DNA from 2 places in the Thiohalorhabdus methylotrophus genome. Region 2 is predicted to be linked to the other one. Evidence: riboswitches for the same ligand, from Rfam matches in the RefSeq annotation. Region 2 holds a riboswitch; the other holds the start of a gene.
The links. Region 2 has a riboswitch for cobalamin ahead of ACERLL_RS06440 (TonB-dependent receptor plug domain-containing protein). Riboswitches for the same ligand answer to the same signal wherever they lie in the genome.
Positions count from the first base shown of each region.

Region 1: it holds a riboswitch for cobalamin, as region 2 does, so the genes downstream of both, ACERLL_RS05280 (hypothetical protein) here and ACERLL_RS06440 (TonB-dependent receptor plug domain-containing protein) in region 2, are expected to answer to the same signal.

Region 1 covers NZ_JBGUAW010000003.1:175,867-186,466, forward strand. Annotated here, with positions in the region: gene modB (molybdate ABC transporter permease subunit) at 1-624, opposite strand, end outside; gene modA (molybdate ABC transporter substrate-binding protein) at 685-1,518, opposite strand; gene ACERLL_RS05260 (TOBE domain-containing protein) at 1,578-2,387, opposite strand; gene ACERLL_RS05265 (NADH-quinone oxidoreductase subunit B family protein) at 2,575-3,384, shown strand; gene ACERLL_RS05270 (Ni/Fe hydrogenase subunit alpha) at 3,381-4,682, shown strand; gene ACERLL_RS05275 (hydrogenase maturation protease) at 4,679-5,125, shown strand; gene ACERLL_RS05280 (hypothetical protein) at 5,147-5,698, opposite strand; cobalamin riboswitch at 5,853-6,064, opposite strand; gene ACERLL_RS05285 (hypothetical protein) at 6,233-6,829, shown strand; gene ACERLL_RS05290 (MBL fold metallo-hydrolase) at 6,992-7,687, shown strand; gene ACERLL_RS05295 (carboxymuconolactone decarboxylase family protein) at 7,759-8,073, opposite strand; gene ACERLL_RS05300 (ABC transporter ATP-binding protein) at 8,276-8,962, shown strand; gene ACERLL_RS05305 (ABC transporter permease) at 8,959-10,600, shown strand, end outside.
Region 2 covers NZ_JBGUAW010000004.1:53,704-64,303, forward strand. Annotated here, with positions in the region: gene ACERLL_RS06420 (5-(carboxyamino)imidazole ribonucleotide synthase) at 1-420, opposite strand, end outside; gene purE (5-(carboxyamino)imidazole ribonucleotide mutase) at 422-916, opposite strand; gene ACERLL_RS06430 (carbonic anhydrase) at 1,114-1,812, shown strand; gene ACERLL_RS06435 (PQQ-dependent sugar dehydrogenase) at 1,881-3,068, shown strand; cobalamin riboswitch at 3,185-3,440, shown strand; gene ACERLL_RS06440 (TonB-dependent receptor plug domain-containing protein) at 3,592-5,571, shown strand; gene ACERLL_RS06445 (PepSY domain-containing protein) at 5,584-7,131, shown strand; gene ACERLL_RS06450 (aldo/keto reductase) at 7,109-8,041, opposite strand; gene ACERLL_RS06455 (NTP/NDP exchange transporter) at 8,038-9,387, opposite strand; gene ACERLL_RS06460 (succinylglutamate desuccinylase/aspartoacylase family protein) at 9,457-10,497, opposite strand; gene rimK (30S ribosomal protein S6--L-glutamate ligase) at 10,497-10,600, opposite strand, start outside.

The sequences.
Region 1 (10,600 bases), on a different contig from region 2:
CGCCAGCAGGAGGCCGGAAAGCAGGTGGGCCTGGCCGTACTCCAGGACCTCCACGTGGTCATAGATGGCGATGGAGAGCACCTGCGTCTCGCCCGGTATATTGCCGCCGATCATGAGGACCACGCCGAACTCGCCCAGGGTATGGGCGAAGCCGAGGGTGGCGGCGGTGAGAAAGCCGCGCCGGGCCAGCGGCACGGCAACGGTGAAGAAGCGGTCCAGCGGGCCGGCGCCTAGGGTGGCCGCGGCCTCCATGGCGCCGCGGCCGATGACGCTGCTGAAGGCATCCTGCAGGGGCTGGACCACGAAAGGCAGGCTGTAGCCCACCGAGCCCACCACCAGGCCCGTGAAGGTGAAGGCCAGGGCATTGCCGCCCAGTGCTTCCAGCGTGCCGCCGATGGGTCCGTGGGGCCCCAGGGCCACCAGGAAATAGAAGCCGAGCACGGTCGGCGGCAGCACCAGCGGCAGGGCCACCACCGCCTCCACCACCACCTTCCACCGGGCGCCGGTGCGCGCCAGCCACCAGGCCAGAGGCGTGCCCAGCACCAGCAGCACCAGCGTGGTTACGCCGGCCAGGGCCAGGGTGATGCGGAAGGCCTCGATATCGGCCGCGGAAAGGACGCCCATTCTTCTCCTTCCTGGAGCGCACCGCGCAGGAGGCGGCGCGGCATCCCGCGAGCGAGCGGCTCAGTCCCCCTTCGGGATGGCGTAGCCGAAAGCCTCGATCACCTCCGCCGCCTCGGGCCCCCTGAGATAGTCCACCAGGGCGCGGGCGGCGGGCTCGTCCGCCGCGTCCGCCAGCAGCACCGCCTGCTGGCGGATGGGATCATAGTAGGACTGGGGGACCAGCCAGCGGGACCCCTCCCCGGGCCGGTTGGGTCCGCTGATCTGGGAGAGGGCGACGAAGCCGAGCTCGGCGTTGTGGCTGGCCACGAACTGATGCGCCTGCCCGATGTTCTCGCCGCGCACGATGGCTCCCTTCAGATCCTCCCAATGCCCAAGGGCCTGCAGGGTCTGCTGGGCCGCGAGGCCGTAGGGCGCCGTCTCGGGGTTGGCGATGCTCAGGTGGCGGAAATCGCCTTTGGCCAGGGTTCCGGGACCGTCCACCTGGCGCGGGTCGGGACTCCAAAGCGCGATGCGTCCCCGCGCGTAAGTGAAGCGGCCACCCGGCGCGGCTTCCCCGGCCTCCTCGAGCTTGCGGGGCCGGCGGGTGTCGGCGGCAAGAAAGACTCCGAACGGCGCGCCGTTGCGGATCTGCGCGTAGAGCTTGCCGGTGGAGCCGGTGCTGATGCGCATATGGTGGCCGGTGGCGGCCTCGAAATCGGGCTGGATGGCGTGTATGGCGGCGCTGAAGTTGGAGGACACCGCCACTTTCACCTCGCCGGCGTGGGCGGGGAGCACGCCACCGACCAGCGAACCGCCCAGGATGCCAAGGGCGCCGAGGAAACGGCGCAGGCAGGAGGGGAGGCTCGGGTGGGCCCCGTGATGGGGCGGCCCGTTGAAGGCGGCAAACGCTGCCATGGGCGTCCTTTCTCTCTTGTCTTGCCTGGCGTTTTGGCGCCCTCGGTGGTTCAGCTCGCTCAGCCGTTCACCGCCAGGATCACGTGCGAGGCCTTGATCAGGGCGCAGGCCGCCGCGCCCTCGCGGAGCCCCAGGTCGTCGGCGCTTTCGTTGGTCACCACCGCGCTCACGGTGCCACCCCCGGGCAGACGCAGGGTGACGCCGGCCTCCACCTCGCCGTGCTCTACCCGCTCCACGGTGCCGCACAGGCGATTGCGCGCGCTGGTGTGCTGGCCGTCCTCCCCGCCGGCCAGGATGATGTGCGTGGCCTTCACCAGGGCCATGACGTCCTTGCCCTCGCTCAGCCCAAGTTCATCGGCGCTGTGGTTGGTGATCACCCCCACCAGCGTCTCGCCCCCGCTCAGCTGAAGTGCCACCTCGGTGTTCACCGGTCCGCTCTGGAGCCGCATCACGCGGCCCCACCACTGGTTCCTCGCGCTCGTCTTCATGGCCATCCTCCCTATAAGCGCCCGCAGGCGTTCGGGGTCGCCGGATTCGGCGGCCAGCAGGTCCAGGAATCGCACGTAGGCGGCCTCAGCGGCTCGGAATTCGGCGATCATGTGCCGCCCGTGGTCGGTGAGCCGGGTTCCGCCGCCACCGCGTCCGCCGGAAACGCGCTCCACCAGGGGGGCGTCGGCCAGATTGTTCATGGCCTCGATCATGTCCCAGGCACGCTTGTAGCCCATGCCCATGGCCCGAGCGGCCTTGGCCATGGAGCCGAGCGTGTCGATGTGCTCCAGCAGCTCCGCCCGACCCTGGCCGAGGAAGCCGCGGGCCTCCTTTTCCAGCCACAGGCGCCCGGCGGGTCGGGTGGAGGACAATTGGGACACGGTGCGCTGCTCCGGGTGGAATTTCGCTATATTCGATCAGATATAACGGTGGCCGGCAAGGGCGGTGCCGGTCTCTACCGCGGATAGCACGGCCGCGCCGCGTCCGGACCCGGGGATTCCCTGACCGGCCGGGTTTGCGTAATGTGACCGGGTGAGGGGGCGAATCTCGCCACCACGGAGGACGGCAATGGGAGCGGCGAAACCGGGGGCGCGGCCGCGCGTGGCCGTCCACAAGCTCAGCTCCTGCGACGGCTGCCAGCTCGCCTTTCTCGATCTGGGCGAGGATCTGGTGCGGCTCGCCGAGCTGGTCGACTTCGTCCATTTCGCCGAGGCGGGTCCGGTGGACCCGGACGCCGAAGTGGACATCGCCTTCGTCGAGGGCAGCATCGCAACCCCCGACGAGGTGGCGCGGATCAAGCGCATCCGGGCCAACAGCCGCTACCTGGTGCCCATCGGCGCCTGCGCCACCTCCGGCGGCATCCAGGCCCTGCGCAATCTGCACGACGGGGAGAAGTGGCTGGCGGAGGTCTACCCTTCCCCGGAGTACGTGGAGAGCCTGGCCACCTCCACGGGCATCGCCGACAACGTGGACGTGGACTACGAGCTGTGGGGCTGCCCGGTAAACGGCCGCCAGGTGCTCGCGGCGGTCCGCGCGCTGCTCTGGGGGGTGGATCCGGTGCCCGAGCAGGACAAGGTGTGCATGGAGTGCAAGCGCGCCGGCAACGTCTGCGTTCTGGTGAGCCGCGGGACGCCCTGCCTGGGGCCGGTTACCGTCACCGGCTGTGGCGCCCTGTGTCCCGCCTTCGGCCGCGACTGCTACGGCTGCTACGGGCCGGCGGAGAACCCCAATACGGAGGCGCTGGGACGTCGCTTCCGGGGGCTGGGTCTGCTGCCCGAGGAGGTGGCGCGCCGCTTCCACTTCATCCACAGCCACCGGGAGCCCCTGCGCTCCGCCGGCCGTCGGTGGCGCGAGGACCGGGGGGCGGACGATCCGTGAGCGATGCCGGGCGCCGCATCGATATCCGGGTCCCGGTGCTTGCCCGGGTGGAGGGGGAGGGCGCGTTGGAGGTGCACGCCGAGGCCGGCCGTATCACCGACCTCCGCCTGCGTATCTACGAGCCGCCGCGGCTGTTCGAGCGGTTCCTGGTGGGCCGGGACCACTCGGAGGTGGCCGACGCCGTGGCCCGCATATGCGGCATATGCCCGGTGGCCTACCAGATGAGCGCCGTGCAGGCCCTGGAGTCCATCTTCGGCGTGGAGCCGGACGAGTGGGTGCGCGCCATGCGTCGCGTGTTCTACTGCGGCGAGTGGATCCAGAGCCACGCCCTGCACATCCACCTGCTCGCGGCCCCGGACTTCTTCGGCTACGAAAGCGCCCTGGCCATGACCGCTGACCACCCGGGGGAGGTACGTCGCGGCATGCGCCTGCAGGCTCTGGGCAACGAGGTCATGGCCCTGTTCGGCGCCCGGGCGGTGCACCCGGTGGGAGCGCGGGTGGGCGGCTTTCACCACGCCCCCGCCGCGGCGGCCGTACGCGACCTGCGCGCCCGGCTGGAGGCCGCCCTCCCGGAGGCGGAGGCGCTGGTGCGCTGGGCCGCCGGCTTCCCCCTTCCCGATAATGGCCAGGATTTCCCCTATCTGGCCCTGCGCAACGGCGCGGACTATCCCATGAACCGGGGACGGCTCAGCGCCTCCACGGGACTGGACGCCCCCGTCTCCGAGCTCGCCGACCACGTGGCCGAGGAGCAGGTGCCCCACTCCACGGCCTTCCACGCCCGCCTGCACGGCGAGCCCTACCTGGTGGGTCCGCTGGCCCGTCTGAACCTCAACGCCGACCTGCTGCCGACGGAGACCCGGGCCCTGCTGGGGGAAACGGGGCCGGCGCTGCCCAGCACCAATCCCTTCCATTCCCTGCCCGCCCGGGCCCTGGAGATCCACGCCGCCCTGGTGGAGGCGGTGCGGCTCCTCGCGGATTATCGGGCTCCGGAACGGCCCCACGCCGAGGTGACGCCGCGGGCGGGGGTCGGCTACGGCGCCACCGAGGCGCCGCGTGGGCTGTTGTGGCACCGCTACGAGACCGACGGGTCCGGACGCGTCACCGCCGCCCGGATTATGCCGCCCACCAGCCAGAATCAGGCGCGCATGGAGGAGGATTTACGGGCCACCCTGGAGGCGCGCGGACTGGACGCCCCGGACGCGGAGCTACGGTTCCTGGGAGAGCGGGTGATCCGCAATTACGATCCCTGCATCTCCTGCGCCACCCACTTTCTGGACCTGACCGTCCGGCGCCGATGACCAGCGTGGCGGTGCTCGGCATCGGCTCGCCCTTCGGCGGCGACCGGCTGGGCTGGGCGGTGGTGGAGGCGCTGCGGGCGGGAGCCCGGGACGGCTGGCCGGAGGTCCGCTTCCGGGCGCTGGACCGGCCGGGTGCCGGACTCGTGGCCCATCTGGAGGGGATGGACCACGCCGTGCTCGTGGACGCGGTACGCACCGGGGCGGCCCCGGGCACGCTCCACCGCATCACCGACCGCGCGCGGCTGCCCGTTACGGATGCCCTGTCCTCCCACGGCTTCGGGCTGGCCGAGGGGCTGGCCCTCGCCGAACGGCTGGGACAGCTCCCCGAGTGGGTGGTCATCGGAGTCGAGGCGGACCCGGGCTCCGAGCCCCGGCAGGAGACGGTGGGCCGGGCCGTCGCTCTGGTGCGCGCCGAGGTTGCCGCCCGGCTGGCGGGGTTCTAATGTCCTGTCTGGGACAGGGCCCTAGGCCGCCGTCTCCAGGCGGTCCAGGATCGCCGCCTCGGCCGGACTGGTGAGGGAGAGCACACGGATCAGCTCGCGCTCCTCCATGCCGTTGCGCAGCCGGGCGCGGCAGTGGCGCTGGATGCGCGCCGTGTCCAGGTCCGGGTCGGTCAGCTCCAGACAGCGACGGTCCAGCAATCGCTCCACGCGATTCCGGGCCAGCGGGTCCGCGCCCGCCTCCCCGCGGTAGATCCAGAGTACCGGGCCCCTGCTCGCCTGATAGGGAAGGAAGAAGCGGGCGGCTTCCGTCTGGCCGTTCCGAAGCAGGGCGGACCACAGGTGGTCGGTGAGCTCTCCGGGCTGTGCGGTCCCGGACGGTAGCTCGGCGCGCACCCGGTCCAGAAGGCATCGGACCCGGGTCCGGATGCGCTGGTCGGCAGCCGGTCCGGAGCCTTCGTGAATTCGCAGGACGCGGCCCAGATGCTGGGCGGCCCAGTGCAGGGTGGCGGAATCGGAAGCTCGGGAGCAGAGAGGGCCGAAGCCGGAGGCCGGCCGGGAAGGGGGAGTGCTCATGGGGATCTCCAATCGCCGCGGTAGCGCGTTTCGGTCGATTGGAGCCAACGCGGAGGAGCCGGGATAACGGGGGATGCGGCGGCCCGCCGATCCCGGAGCCCTGGTCCGGAAAACCGGACTGCGACGCGAAGGCTCGCGGGTTCTCCTCCATCACGTGGACGGAGGCCCTCCGGCAGGTCTTCGGACTCAGGGGCCATCTACGGCCGCGGCTTCCCACCCCCAAGGGCAGTGCCCGGGCCGCCCGGTTCGGCGGCCCATGCGGCTTTCGCTCCCCAATACCGCTGCGCGTCAGTCCCGGAATCGCACCGGGTTCCCTCTTGCGTCACCCCAAGATTTGGGGGGTGAGCCGGAGCATAGGCCCAAGATACGGGGTTATGCGGCGCGGGACAAGAGGTCGTTGCGGCAAAGGAGGAAATGGCCTACTGTCCTGAATCACAAAATCCTCTGTCCGCCGGTCCGGCAGGTCGGTCCGGTGAGGGGGGGACGAGAGCGGCGCAGTCCGTCCGGACTGCGCGCCGACTGGCAGGAATTCCCATGCAAGGAGCGGCTATGGGTGTCTCCCGGGCCCTGCGCATTACGCTGACAACGGTGTCCCTGGCGATCCCGGTCGCGGCCGTGGCGGAGCCCGCGCTCGGGCCTAGCGTCTATGGTGGCCTCTCCTTTCACCATACCGAGCCTTCCGGCAACCGGTCCGGGGATTCCTACGGCAGCACGGGCCTCAGCTTCGGCCTCGACTATCAGATTCCGCAGAGCGCGGTCTTCTCCATCGTGCCTTTCACGGCCCTTTCCCTGGAGAACTCGGACAACGCGGCGAGCTCCCGGGCCTCGGTGAACAACGGCGTCGCGGCCCTGGAGGGTCGGGTCTGGTACCGGAGCTTCTTCATGGGCCTGCACGGCGGCTACTATGTCCAGGAGGTGAGCTACAGCGACGCGACCCGCAAGGGCGGCGGGTTCGGCTGGGGGCTCAGTCTGGGCACCAAGCCCAGCGCCTCCCTGGGGGCCGGTCTCGCGGAAGGTACCTATGTCATGGTGCAGATCGATCACGGCAAGAATCTGGACGTGGGGCCGCAGCCCGACGCGGATCGGGATATCAAGGCCTTCCGGCTCTTCATGGGCTACCGCTTCCCCTAGCCCGGTGCGGATCGGGACGGTTGAAAGGGGCTCCGCGGGGCGGGAACAAAGGGCCCGATCAGCTATCTAATATTCGTACACGCTGATTCACTAATATTGAAGCCGGTTCAGCGCTGGAACAGACTGGAAAGCAACGAGCCGGAAAGCCACGAGGGGGCAGCCATGATCTTCCGTCAGCTCTTCGAGTCCGAGACTTCCACCTATACCTATCTGCTGGGCGACGAGGAGACCCGCGAGGCGGTCCTCATCGACCCGGTGGCGGCCATGGTTGATCGGGACCTGGAGGTCCTGGAGGAGCACGGCCTCACCCTGAAATATGTGCTGGAGACCCACGTCCACGCCGACCACGTGGCCGGCGACAATACGCTCCGGGAGCGGACCGGCTGCCGGGTCGGCGTCCCCGAGCAGAGCGGCGTGGACTGCTCGGATTTCAAGGTCCGCGAGGGCGAGCCCGTCGAGGTGGGCGGAATCCGTATCGAGCCGCTGTACACGCCCGGCCATACCGATGACAGCCACTGCTACGTGGTGGGAGACCGGGTGCTCACCGGTGATACGCTGCTCATCGATGGATGCGGCCGCACCGACTTCCAGAACGGCAGTGCCGGGGACCTGTTCGAATCGGTGCGGAACAAGCTGTTCACGCTCCCGGAGCAGACCCTGGTCTATCCGGGCCACGACTACAACTTCCGCCATGTCTCCACCATCGGCCAGGAGAAGGAGCGCAACCCGCGCCTCGGCCTGAGCAACGACCGGGCGGATTTCCTGGAAATCATGGCCAACCTCGATCTGCCCTATCCCAAGCGGATCGACGAGGCCGTTCCCGCCAACAAGCAGTGTGGTCGCGGCAACGCCGCCTGATCCCTTTCAGGCCGCATTCCCCCCACGGCCGGACGCCGGGGCGTGAGCCCCGGCGTTTTTATGTGCGGCGCTCATCCCTCGCCGAGTACATCCTCCACCCAGCTCAGGGCGGCGGAGGTGAGGGGGAAGCCGATGGTGCTGGTCAGCAGGACAATGGTGTGCCGGACCTCCTGCGGGGTGGCTCCGGCCTCCAGGGCGCGCCGGGTGTGGCTGTGCACCGCTCCCTGCGAGCACAGGGTCGCGGCGGCGGCCAGCTGTACCAGGTTGGTCGTGCGCTCCTCCAGGGGGCCCACGCCCCGCGTGGTTTTGCCCAGGTCCTCCAGGGCCTCCAGGTAGCCGGGAAACTCTTTCTTGATGTGTCGGTAATGCGGAGGGAATTCGCTCATGGACCGCTCCCTGTCCTCCGTTGGCTGCATGGGCACCTTTCTTCCAGATTCCGCCCGGGCCCCCGGCCTTGCAACCCGGACGGCCCCCCGGTAGCGTGATTTCCCCCGACCGAGGCGTCCGGCGAAGGCGATCCGTCGCGGCGGCCGTGCTTCGCCTTGCCGGAACGGCCCGAGTCTCTCCACGCCCGCACAGGAGCGATCCGTGCCCGAAGCCGCAGAAGATTCCCGTGCCGTCCGCATCCAGGGGGTGGAATTTGCCTATCCCGGGGCGGACCGGCCCCTGCTGGCGGGGCTGGACCTTGCCCTGGAGCGGGGAGAGCTGGCCGCGGTGCTGGGCCCCAGCGGGGTGGGCAAGTCCACCCTGCTCAATCTCGTGGCGGGCCTGGCGGTTCCGCGTGCCGGGCGGGTGGAGGTGCTCGGCACCGAGGTCACCGGACTGAACGAGTCGAAGGCCGCCCGCTGGCGGCGCGGCAGCCTCGGCTTCGTATTCCAGCAGTTCCATCTGCTTCCCTACCTGACGGTGTCGGAGAACGTGGCCCTGCCCCTGGCCCTGAACGGGCAGCGCTGGGAGGAGGAGGCCGTGCGGTCCTTTCTGGAGCGCCTCGGCTTGGGAGAGCAGGCCGCCTCCTATCCGCGCCACCTCTCCGGCGGTCAGGCCCAGCGCGCCGCCATCGCCCGTGCGCTCATCCACCGGCCGCCCGTGCTGCTGGCCGATGAGCTCACCGGCAATCTGGACGAGGAGACGGCGGTGGCGGTCATGGATCTGCTGGTGGAGGCGGTGGAGGAGCTGGGCACCACGACCCTGGTGGTGACCCACGCCCCGGAGGTGGCTTCCCGCTCCCATACCCGCTACCGCCTCTCCCACCACCGCCTGCACCGCGAGCCGTGAGCCCCGTCCGCCTGCTGTTCCGGGCGCTGGTCTGGGGCCCGCTTTCCGGGCGCCCCATGCAGGCCGTCGGCATGGTCCTGGCCATCGCCCTGGGCGTGGCCATGGTGGCGGCCATCCACTGGGTCAACGCCTCGGCCCTGTACAGCTTCCAACAGGGCATCTCCGCGCTTTCCGGCCGGGCCGGAACCACGGTCCAGCCCACCAGCCGCGCCCTGGACCAGGGCCTGCTGCCGCGCATCCGCGCCATGCCGGAGGTGGCCGCCGCCTTCCCGGCACTGCGCATGGAGGTACCCACGGGTCCCGAGCGGGCGCTGCCCGTGCTGGGGGTGGATCTGCTGCGCGATGCCGCCGTTCGCGGCAGCTATCTCCCCGACCTGGGCGGCACGGGGATCGAATTCGACGACCTGCTGGGCAAGGGGGCCGTGCTCCTGGGCCGGGAGGCGGCCCGGCGGCTGGACAAGGGGCCCGGAGACAGCCTCCGGGTGCAGATCGGCACGGAGCCGGTGGTGCTGCGCGTGGCGGGCCTGCTTCCCGACGAGGCGTTCTGGTCCGACGGCGCGGTCATGGACATCGCCACCGCCCAGTGGACCTTCAATCGCCTCGGCGAGCTGGACCGCATCGACGTGGTCCTCCGCAGTCCTGACCTGCGGGCGGCCTTCGCCGAGCGCCTGGAACGGGTGGCGGGGGAGGGCGTGCGCCTTTCCCGGCCCGGCCTGGAGGCGCACCGGCTCGACGCCATGACCCGCGCCTACCGCACCAACCTCAACGTCCTGGCCCTGGTGGGGCTGCTAACCGCCGCGTTCCTAGTGTACAGCCTGCTAACGCTGTCCATGCGCCGCCGCCGCACCCAGTTCGCGGTGCTGCGGGTGCTAGGCATGGAGCGCGGCCGACTGGCCGGGTGGCTGCTGGGCGAGGGGCTGGTGCTGGGGCTGCTGGGCGGCCTGCTGGGCCTGGTGCTGGGCCTGACCCTGGCCTGGATCGGGGTGGAGGCCCTGGGCGGCGATCTGGGGGCGGGCTATTTCAGCGACATCCGGGCCCGGCTCCATACCCAGTGGTGGGACATGCTCGGGCTCGGGGCCCTGGGCGTGCTGGCCGCGGTGCTGGGGACGCTGGCCCCGGTGGTGGACAATGTCCGGGGTGCCGGGGAGGCGGCCATGCGCCGGGGCGGCGCGGAGGAGCGGCGTGGCCCGGGACCGGTGATACGCCTCGGGCTGGCGGCCCTGGCCCTGACTACCGCGGGCGCGCTCTCCCGGTTCCCGGCCTGGAACGGCCTGCCGGTGGCCGGCTACGTGGCCATCCTGCTGGTGCTGGGGGCCGGACTGCTGTTGGCGCCCCCGGCCTTGCGCCTGTTCGCGCGGGGGCTGCCGGTGAGTCGGCGCGCCGTGGCCGCCTTGGTGGCACGCTCACAGCTTCTCGGCGCGCCACGCCGGGCCGCACTGGCGGTGAGCGCCGCGCTGGTGAGCTTCGCCCTGCTGGTGGCCATGTCCACCATGATCCACTCCTTCCGGGGCAGCGTGGTGGCGTGGCTGGACCAGATCCTGGCCGCCGACCTCTACGTGCGCAGCGGGCCGGGCGGGCAGACCACCTACATCTCAAAGGCGACCTGGAAGGCCATCGCGGGCTGGCGGGACGTCCGCC
Region 2 (10,600 bases):
CCGGGTCTTGAGCACGGCGGGGAGGCCGATGTCGGCCACCGCGGCTTCGAGCGCCTCGTAGGAATCCACGGCGGCGAAGCGGGCGGTGGGTATCCCCAGCTCCTGGAAGAGCCGCTTCTCGTTCAGACGGTCGCGGCCGGTGGCCAGGGCCTGCGGCGCGGGGTGCACGGTATTGTGCCTGGCCAGCTCCGTGGTGGCGGTCTCCGGCACCTGCTCGAACTCGTAGGTCACCACGTCCGCGGCGGCGGACAGCCGCCCCAGTTGGTCCGCGTCCTCGTAGCCGCCGACCAGGTGCGTGGCCACGGCCCCGGCGCAGACCCCCTCCCCGGGGTCCAGCACGGTGGATTCGATGCCGAGGGGATGGCCGGCGAGGGCCAGCATGCGGGCAAGCTGGCCGCCTCCGAGGATTCCCACCCGCATCTCAGGTTTCCTCCCGCGGATCGGGCCGCGACAGTACGTTGTCGGTCTGCTCCTGGCGGTACGCCTGCAGGGCCTCGCGGAACTGCGGGTGCTTGTTGCCGAGGATGCTCGCCGCCAGCAGCGCGGCGTTGATGGCCCCGGAGCGGCCGATGGCGAGGGTGCCGGTGGGCACCCCGGCCGGCATCTGCACGATGGACAGCAGCGAATCCATGCCGTTCAGGGCCTTGGACTGGACCGGCACGCCGAGCACCGGAAGAACCGTCTTGGCGGCGGCCATACCGGGCAGGTGCGCGGCGCCGCCGGCCCCGGCGATGAGCACCTCCAGGCCCCGTTCCTCGGCCCCGCTGGCGTACTCGAACAGCAGGTCCGGGGTGCGATGGGCGGAGACCACCCGCACCTCGTGGGGAACGCCGAGCGCCTCCAGCGTCTCCGCCGTGTGCTGCAGCGTTTCCCAATCGGAGGCCGAGCCCATGATGAGGCCTACCAACGGTTGCATTGCGCTCTCCCGAATCGCATAGGGGGTACTTTCCTGCCCAGCCCTGCCGGGCCTTGGGGATTATAACCAGGGTGACCGGGTGAGGGTAACGAAACCGGCAGCCGCATATTCTCCACAAAATGATAACCTTTCCGGCTCCTGAAGTGCCCCGCCGCCCTCACGCAACGCCTCTTCAGGGGGCGCATAGGCGACCCCGTTTGACGGGCGTCATGGACGGCCGGGGGCTGGCCGGTACCCTCATATTTCACGACATCCCTGCAAAGTGGGCCTATCCCATGGGTGACATCCGCAACCTGCTCGAGCACAACCACCGCTGGGCGGAGGGCGTGCAAGCCGAGCATCCGGACTTCTTCTCTGAGCTGGCCCGTCAGCAGTCTCCGGCATACTTCTGGATCGGCTGCGCGGACAGCCGCGTCCCGGCCAACCAGATCGTCGACCGCAAGCCCGGTGAAATCTTCGTCCACCGCAACGTGGCCAACCTTGCCCCCCATAACGACTTCAATTACCTCTCCGTACTCCAGTACGCGGTGGAGGTCCTCAAGGTGCGCCACGTGATCGTCACCGGCCACTACGGCTGCGGCGGTATACGCGCTGCTCTCGAAGGCAAGGGGTCGGGCTTCATTACCGGCTGGCTGGAGATGATCCGGGACGTGGCGGACCAGCACCGCGAAGAGCTGGATCCCTTGGATTTTGAAGCCCGGGTGGATCGCCTCTGCGAGATCAACGTGCAGCACCAGGTAGCCAACGTCTGCCGCACGCAGGTGGTGCGGGAAGCCTGGGAGCGCGGCCAGCCCCTGGAGGTGCACGGTTGGATCTACAGCCTGCATGACGGGAAGCTGCGCGATCTGGAGGTGACCCGGAAGCGCCCCCGGCCCCAGAGCGCCTGTTACCCGTAACCCCGGTTCCCCCTGACGGGTCGGAGGGTACAGACTGGCCATGAGGCATCCAAAAGAAAGGGCGCCCCATGGAACCGGTATACCAGCCCCTTCTACGGCGGCGGGCCCTTCCCTATCTGCTCGCCGCCCTCGTGCTGCTTCTCGGCTTCTCCACCCACGGGTGCGCCGTGGAGGTGGGCCCCGAGCCGCAGTCGGTGGACGATGTCTACGTGCCCGAGCCGGAGGATGTCCGGGTATCCACCTGGGTAGCCAACCTGGAGGTGCCCTGGAGCCTGGCCTTCCTTCCAGGCGGCCAGGGGGACGCCCTGGTCACCGAGCGCCCCGGCCGGGTCCGGCTGATCCGCGGCGGCACCCTCCAGGAGGCGCCCTACGCGGAGCTGGAGGTGTACTCCGCCGGGGAAGCCGGCCTCATGGGCATCGCCCTCCATCCCGATTTTCCCGGGCGCCCCTACGTCTACCTCATGCACACCTACGAGGGCCCCAGCGGACTCACCAACCGGGTGGTGCGCCTCCGCCACCGCGGCGACCACGGCGAGCTCGACCGGGTGATCCTGGACGGCATTCCCGGCGGGCGCTTCCACGACGGCGGCCGCATCGCCTTCGGCCCGGACGGCATGCTCTATGTAACCGCCGGGGAGACCTTCGAGCGCCAGCTGGCACAGCAGCGGAGCTCGCTGGCCGGCAAGATCCTGCGGGTGACCCCCGAGGGGAAGATCCCGCCGGACAACCCCATTCCCGGCTCTCCGGTCTACTCCCTGGGCCACCGCAACCCGCAGGGCCTGGCCTGGGATCCGCGCACCGGCGCCCTGCTCGCCTCGGAGCACGGCCCCTCCGGGGAAATGGGCCTGCAGGCCCATGACGAGCTCAACGTGCTCCGCAAGGGCGGCAACTACGGCTGGCCGGAGGTGGTGGGCGCCCCCGAGGAGACGCCCTTCATCAACCCCATTACCGCCTGGCCCGAGAACACCACGCCTCCGGCCGGAATGACCTTCCACAAGGGCGACCTGTTCGTGGCCACCCTGGGCAGCGAGGCGCTGCTCCATCTCCGTCTGCGCCGTGACGGGGACTACCGGATCGAGCGCATCGAGCGCTGGTTCCGGGCCGAGGACGGCGCCAGCCGCTTCGGCCGCCTGCGCGCCGCCGTGGAGGGTCCGGACGGCGCCCTCTACGTGCTCACCAGCAACCGGGACGGCCGGGGACGGCCCCGCCAGTCCGACGACCGCATCCTGCGCATGGATATCCCCGGCCGCCCGTGAGTGCCCATCCCGGCGGGACTTCCCCGTCCGCGCCGGGCGAGTCGTCCCCGCCCCTTCCGACACCGCCTTGCCCCTACGAGGGATTTGCTCCGGTTGCCTCCCCGGCCCTGGTCCGATAATCTTGCCGACCTCTCGGTTCGGACAGTCCGCAAGGGCTGTCCGTGAAAAGGGAACCCGGTGCGAATCCGGGACTGACGCGCAGCGGTGTTGGGGAACGAGGACCGCCCGGGCGCAAGCGCCCAGGCACTGTCCCTCCTCCCTCGGTCCGCCCTCCGGGCCGAGCGGTAGGGGATGGGAAGCCGCGGTCCAAGGCCAGCCGAATGATTCGGCCCGCCCCTCAGTCCGAAGACCTGCCGAAGGGGAGCGCCACCCGGCGCTCGACAACCCGAGCCTTCGCGTCTAGGGCTTGGGGGGCGACTCGTTGCCGTGCGCCCACCCTTCGCAGCCCCCGGGTGGCCCCTTCGCCCCCTGAGCTTTCACGCAGGCTCCAATTTTCCCCTTTCGACCAAGGGATTGGAGACCTATGCACCCCGTATTCCCGAAGCAGCGGGCTGCTGCCCCCCTTTTCCTGGCCATCACAGCCCTCGTCCCCGCAGCGGCATCGGCGCAGGGATCGGAATCCGCCAGCCTGGATGCCATATCGGTAGAGGCCGCCCGCCCGAGTCTCATGTTCGAGCTGGAGGAGCACGGCCACGCCGTGGAGGTGATCAGCCGGGCGGACCTGGACCGGGCCAACGTGGACGATCTCGGCCAGGCCCTCCAGATGTTCGCTCCCGGCCTGTACGTGGCACCCCGGAGCGGGCGGGCGGACTACGTCAATGTTTCCCTCCAGGGCTCCCGGGCCAAGGACATCCTGTGGCTGGTGGACGGGGTCCGGGTCAACAACCGCCTGTACGGCTCCACCACACCCCTGGACACCCTGAGCACCCACATGGTGAAGCGCATCGAGGTGATCAAGGGCGCCGAGAGCCTCTTCTACGGCACCCAGGCGGTGGCCGGGGTAGTGAACGTGATCACCCGCGACCCGCGATCCCGAGCTTCCGGCCAGGTAAGCGCTTCCGCCGGCACCCTGAAGGAGGGCGCCCTGAGCGCCTGGGGCGCCGGCGGCAGCGAGAACCACCAGGTGCTGGCCTTTGCCCGCCGGGACGGGAGCAAGGGATTCCAGCCCTTCCCGGACGGCGCCTACGAGCCCAATGCCCGCAAGGACGACCGCGGATACGACCGCCTTACCGCAGGCCTGAAATCCCGGCACGACCTGGGAGCCGCCGGCAATGTCCAGCTCTTCCTCCAGCGCAACGAGGCCGACCTGGACTACGCGCGGCCCTACAATCAGCACCACGCCAGCAACGACCGGACGGAGCATCTGGCCTACGTCAACTGGGACCGGCAGTGGGGTCGGCGCTTCGCCCTGGAGGCCCAGGCCTACTGGCACGAGTGGTGGACCGATTTCACGCGGGTGGGCCTGGACGGCAGCGGCAACAAGCAGACCCTCTACAAGGACGAGGAGTGGGGCTTCGAGGAGTACGGCGCCCGCGCAACAGCGCGCTTCTTCCAGGCGGACGGCTCCACCTGGGTCCTCGGCGCCGATTACCACGAGTACTACGGCGAGGACTACGTCCTGCGCATCGACCAGGAGCGCGAGGCCGTGGCGGCGGTCTACGGCCAATACCGGCCCCACCTCTCCTTCGCGCCCCGCACCGACCTGGCCCTCGGGGTGCGCTATCACGACGCCGAGAAGGGCGGCGAGAAAACGGTGTGGAACCTGAGCGGCCGGCGCCCGCTGCCGGGCGGCACCCATTTCCGGGCCTCCACGGGAACGGCCTTTCGTCTGCCCACGGCCTACGAACAGTTCGTGGACGACCCCTGCTGCGCGGCCGGCAACCCGGACCTGGACGCCGAGGAGAGCTTCAGCGTGAACGGCGGATTCGGCGGCAGCCACCGGCTGGGCGGCGGGAATTCCCTAACCTGGGAGGCATCCGGCTTCTACCGCCGCATCAAGGACCTGGTCCAGGTGGAGGGGGATACCTTCGTCAACGCCGATAACCGGGTGATCAGCAAGGGGGCCGAGGGCAAGCTGGGACTGCGGCTGGGGCGCCGCTGGCGGGGCCAGGTGGCGGCCACCTACACCGAGGCCACCGAGCGCGGCAGCTCGGAGCAGATCGACGAGATCCCCCGCAGCTTCCTCAAGGCTCTGCTGGGCTACGACACCCCCGGCGGGGTGACCGGCGGCCAACTCACGGCCCTCTACGTGGGCAAGGTGGCCAACACCGTGGCCGGCAGCCGCGAAACCTACGGCCGCTACTGGGTCTTCGACCTCTCCGCCTACCGCCACCTGGACGCCGCCAGGCGCCACCGGCTGGGTCTGCGGCTGGAGAACCTCCTCGATCGCCGGTACGCCTCCCAGCTGGGGAGCGGGGTCCGAGCCGCCAGCGGCGATGACTACGCGTACAGGTATCTCGGTACGCCGCGCAATCTCCAGGCCACCTACACCTACAGCTTCTAGCGGGGAACGGCCATGCCCATGTCCCGTTTCACGCGACGGAGCTGGTGGCTGCGCGGCCTTCTTCCCGTGCACCGCTACCTGGGGCTGGTCCTGAGCCTGCTCCTCCTGGCCTGGTTCGCCTCCGGTGTGGTGATGATGTTCGTTTCCTATCCGGACCTGGCCGCCCCGGAACGCCGTGCCCGGCTTCCGGCCCTGCCCTCCGGGGCGGGACTGCTCTCCCCGGCCACGGTGTGGTCGCGGGCCGGGATGGACGCCCCTCCGGAAGCCGTGCGCCTGAGCACCTTCCGGGACCGGCCGGCCTATCACGTCCTCGCGGCTGGCCGATGGCATGCCTACTATGCCGATACGGGCACGCCCGTCGGCCGGGTGGACACGGATCGGGCGGCGCGGGCGGCCCGCTCCTGGGCCGACGGGGAGGCCCCGGTCCGCCTCACCGGGCGCCTCACCGAGCCGGACCAGTGGACCTTCGGCGGCCAGTACGCGCCGCACCGCCCTCTATACCGGTATGCCCTGGGGGACGCCGCGGATACCCGGGTCTACGTCTCCAGCCGCACCGGCCAGGTGGTCCAGTCCGTGACCGCTTCCGAGCGGCTTTGGGCCTATGCCGGCCCCGTCACCCACTGGCTCTACCCCACCAGCCTGCGGCGCCACCCGGAGCTTTGGCGCTGGCTGGTGATCGGCCTGGCGGGTCTGGGCAGCGTCATGGTGCTGGGCGGGCTGATTCCGGGCCTGCTGGTGCTGCGGCGCCCCGGGGACCGGCGCGGCACTTCCCCGTACCGGGGGATGCGGGCGTGGCACCACTGGTCCGGCCTGCTCGCGGGCGCCCTCGTCCTTGGCTGGTCGGTGAGCGGCATGCTCTCCCTGGACCCCTTGGGATGGCCGCCCGGCACCGGGACGCGCTTCGACGCCGAAGGCGTCCTGGCCGGGGGGCCGCTGCGGCCGGCGGCCTTCCGGCGCTCCCCGGACGGGGCGCTAGCGGCCCTGGGGCGGGAATCCGGCCCCGTGCGCGCGCTGTCCCTGGTCCAGGTGGACGGACAGCCCTACTTCCTGGCGCACAGGGAAACCGGCCAATCGGCCCTGGTGGCGGCGGACGTCCCCGATCCGGAACCGTTCCGCGCCTTCGGCCGGGAAGCCCTGCTCGGCCCGTTCCGGGATCGCCGGGGGATTCCGGCCATCCGCGATGCGGTCTGGCTCGACGAACCGGACGGCTACTATTACCGGGATCGGCGGCACCGCTTGGGACGGCGGGCGCGCAGCTGGCCGGTGCTGCGGGTGCGCTTCGCGGACCCGGCCCGCACCTGGCTGTACCTCGATCCCCGGCGCGGCGTGGTGGCGCTCCGGGAGAGCGCCGCCAGCCGCCGGGACCGGTGGCTCTACAACGGCCTGCACAGCTGGGACTTCACCACGGGGATGCGGCGCGAGGGCGTCTGGTATCCCCTGGTCCTGCTCCTGATGGGCGGCGGCACGCTCCTGTCGGCCACCGGCGTGGTCCTCACGTGGCGCTGGCTTCGCGGGCGGAAGCGCCACGGAGGCCCGGCTAGAGCGACTCCCAGAGCTTGACCATGCGCTCCTGCTGCTGCGCGTCGGGGAGCGCGCCCATCCCCGCCCGCATGTCGTCGGCCATGTGCTGCGGGTCGCTGGTGGCCGGGATGACGCAGGTGACCTCCGGCCGGGCGAGGATGAACTTGAGGAAGAACTGCGCCCAGGTCTCGGCGCCGAATTCCCGGGCCCAGGGCGGCACTTCCATGTCGCCCACCTGGCCGAACAGGGCGCCGGTCTCGAAGGGCTCGTTCACCAGCACGGCGATCCCGCGGTCCGCCGCCAGCGGCAGGAGCCGGTCCGCCGCCTCCCGGTTGGCCAGGTTATAGGGGAGCTGGACGAAATCCAGGTCCCGCTGCTTCATGATCCGGGCCAGCTCGTCGAAGGCGGAATTCACGTAGTGGGTGATGCCCAGGTAGCGGATCCGGCCCTCCGCCTTCCAGCGCTCCAGGGTCTCCAGGTGGGTCCGCCAGTCCACCAGGTTGTGCACCTGCATGAGGTCGATGACCTCCGTGCGCATGCGCTCCGCGGAGCGCTCCATCTGCCTGATCCCGGACCGCTCGCCCCGGGTCCAGACCTTGGTGGCGTAGAAGACCTCCGGATGCTTCATCTCCGTCAGCAGATCGCCCACCACGGTCTCCGCAGTGCCGTACATGGGCGAGGTGTCGATGACCCGCCCGCCCGCCGCGAAGAATTCCTCCAGAACCCGGTACAGGGGAGCCCGCTCCGCCTCCCCCGGCCCGACATCGAAGGTGCGCGCCGTGCCCAGCCCCACCACCGGGATGGACTCGCCGCTGGCGGGGATCTCCCGGGTCCGCAGGGACTTCTCGGCGCGGACCGCCGGCGCCCCGCCCGACAGGGCCAATCCGCCCGCGGCGGCCATCAGCTTCAGCGCCGTGCGCCGGGTTATGCCGGAAAGGGTGTGCCTCATCCTCGGTCTCCTTGTTGTGCCGCCGCATCGGTTCCGCGGCTCAGGGCCTCCTGACGCCGGCCCAGGCCCACGCCGAGGGCCAGCCATCCCACCGCCAGGGGAACAGCCACCGCGGCCATGGCCGCCAGCCCCAGGCCGAGGCCGGTGAGTCCGGCGAACACCCAGCCGGTGGCCGCATCGCCCCCCCTATAAACCACTGTATCGATTACGTTCTTCGCTTTGTACCGTTCCTCCCGACCCACCACCGTGAACAGCACCTCCCGGGCCGGCCGGGCCAGGGCGTAGCTCGCCGCCCGCCGCAGCACCTGGAACACCACCAGCACCCCAAGCACCGGGGCGAGAGCCAGCACCCCGAAGCCTAGGGCCACCAGGGCCGGGAGCAGTCCCAGCGCCACGCCCACGCCCAGCCGGCTCACCACCCGGCCGGTGACGAATAGCTGCACGCCGAGCGTCAGGATGTTGACCGCCAGGTCCATGGCGGCAAACAGCGCGGTGCGGTCGGCGGCCTGGGCTAAGCTGTCCTCCACGATATGGGCCTGCTCGAAGTACAGGAAAGTGGAGGTGGCCGTGTACAGCAGGATGTAGCCGGCGATGCCGAGCAGGTAGGGGCTACGCGCCAGGAGCCGGATACCGCTCCAAGCGCCGCCACCGAGCCCCCGAGTCGCGGCCCCTTCGTCGCCGGAACCCGGGGACGCCGGCTCGCCGGCACCGGATCCGCGCAGCCGCGCCGCCTGGGCGAGCAGCCGGCTGATGCACAGCAAGGTGAACGTCAGCAGCGTCGCGGACACCAGCAGCAGCTCCGCGATCCCCACTAGCTGCACCAGACCGGTGGTGAGCGCCGGCCCGGCGATGGCCCCCGCGCTGCCGCCGGCGGCCACGGCGCCGAACAGCCGGCGGCCCTGCTCGTTGCTGAACAGATCCGCCATGAAGGTCCAGAACACCGAGACCACGAACAGGTTGAAGACGCTCACCCAGACGAAGAACACCCGCGCCACCCAGGCCGGGTCCTCCACCACCCGGAAGGCGCCGTAGAACAGCAGGAGGTTGACCAGGAAGAAGAGGTACACGCCGGGGATCAGGCGGCGGCGGGGGAAGCGGGCGGAAGCCGCGCCGTACAGGGGGATGGCCGCCAGCATGGCCACGAAGGTGGCGGTGAACATCCAGGGCAGGTTCTCCACACCGCCCTGGATACCCATCTCGTCCCGAATGGGCCGCAGGACGTAGTAGCCCGCGAGAAGGCTGAAGAAGTAGAGAAAGGCCCAGACCAGGGCCCGGACCTCCGTCTCCCGCACCCCCACCCAGCGGTTCAGGAGCGCCAGGAGGCGATGCGACAGGGCGCCTTGCATATGCCGATCCTTACTCGTTTCCGGGGCTGTCCGCCGATGGACCGGGGACAGCCGGGAAAGGCCGATCCGTCAGCCGGGCTCTTCCCCCTGCTCGCCGCCAGTGAAGGCCTCCTCGCCGGACTGGAAGGCCTCCAGCTCCGCGGCCACCTCGTCGGCGGCCTCGAAGCGGGCGATGTGGAACAGGCCGTCCCCCTCGTTGACCAGGGGGAGGTGCGTCCGCCCCACCACGATGCCGTCGCCCAGAGCGGTCACGGCCTCTTCCTGCTCGCCGAAGGGGTCGGAGACCACGCCCAGCCGGTCCCCTTTCTTCACCAGGGCGCCGAGCTCGGTGGTGGTGCGCAGGAAGCCGCTCTGCGGCGCCCGCACCCAGGTGCTGGAGCGGGCCACGTAGGGCTCCGGCAGCGGACGCTTGCGACGGCTAGGACGCAGCATGCCCAGCGCCCGGAGCACGTTGAGCACGCCGCGCACGCCGACGCGGATAGAGAACTCGTCGAAGCGCAGGGCCTCTCCGGCCTCGTAGAGCAGGACGGGCACGTTGCGGTCGCTGGCGGACTGGCGTAGCGAGCCGTCCCGCAGGCTGGAATTAAGAATGACGGGCACGCCGAACAGCTTGGCCAACCGGGCGGCCTCGGGGTCGTCCAGATCGGCGCGGATCTGCGGCAGATTGCCGCGATGGATGGCGCCGGTGTGCAAGTCGATGCCGTAGGTGCAGTTGTCCACCACCTCGCTCATGAACAGGTGTGCCAGCCGCGCGGCCAGCGAGCCCCGCTCGGACCCCGGGAAGGAGCGGTTGAGGTCGCGGCGGTCAGGGAGATATCGGGAGTGGTGGAGCACCCCGTGGACGTTGACGATGGGCACCGCCACCAGCGTGCCGCGCATGCGCTTGAGGGCCCGGTGCCGGAGCAGGCGGCGGATGATCTCCACGCCGTTGAGCTCGTCGCCGTGGATGGCGGCGCTCACGAACACCCGGGGGCCGTCACGCCGGCCGCGCACCACGTGGATGGGCATGTTCACCGGGGTGTGGGTATGGAGCTGGGCCACGGGCAGATCCACGGTGGTCCGGCTCCCGGGCCGGATGACCTGGCCGTGGATGGTGAAGGGGTCGGGCATTACCCCTTGCCTCGCGTGCGGGTGTGGTTGGGCTTGGCGTTCTTCTCGATGAACTGCACCAGGGTATTGGCCACGTCCTTCCGGGTGGCCGTCTCGATCCCCT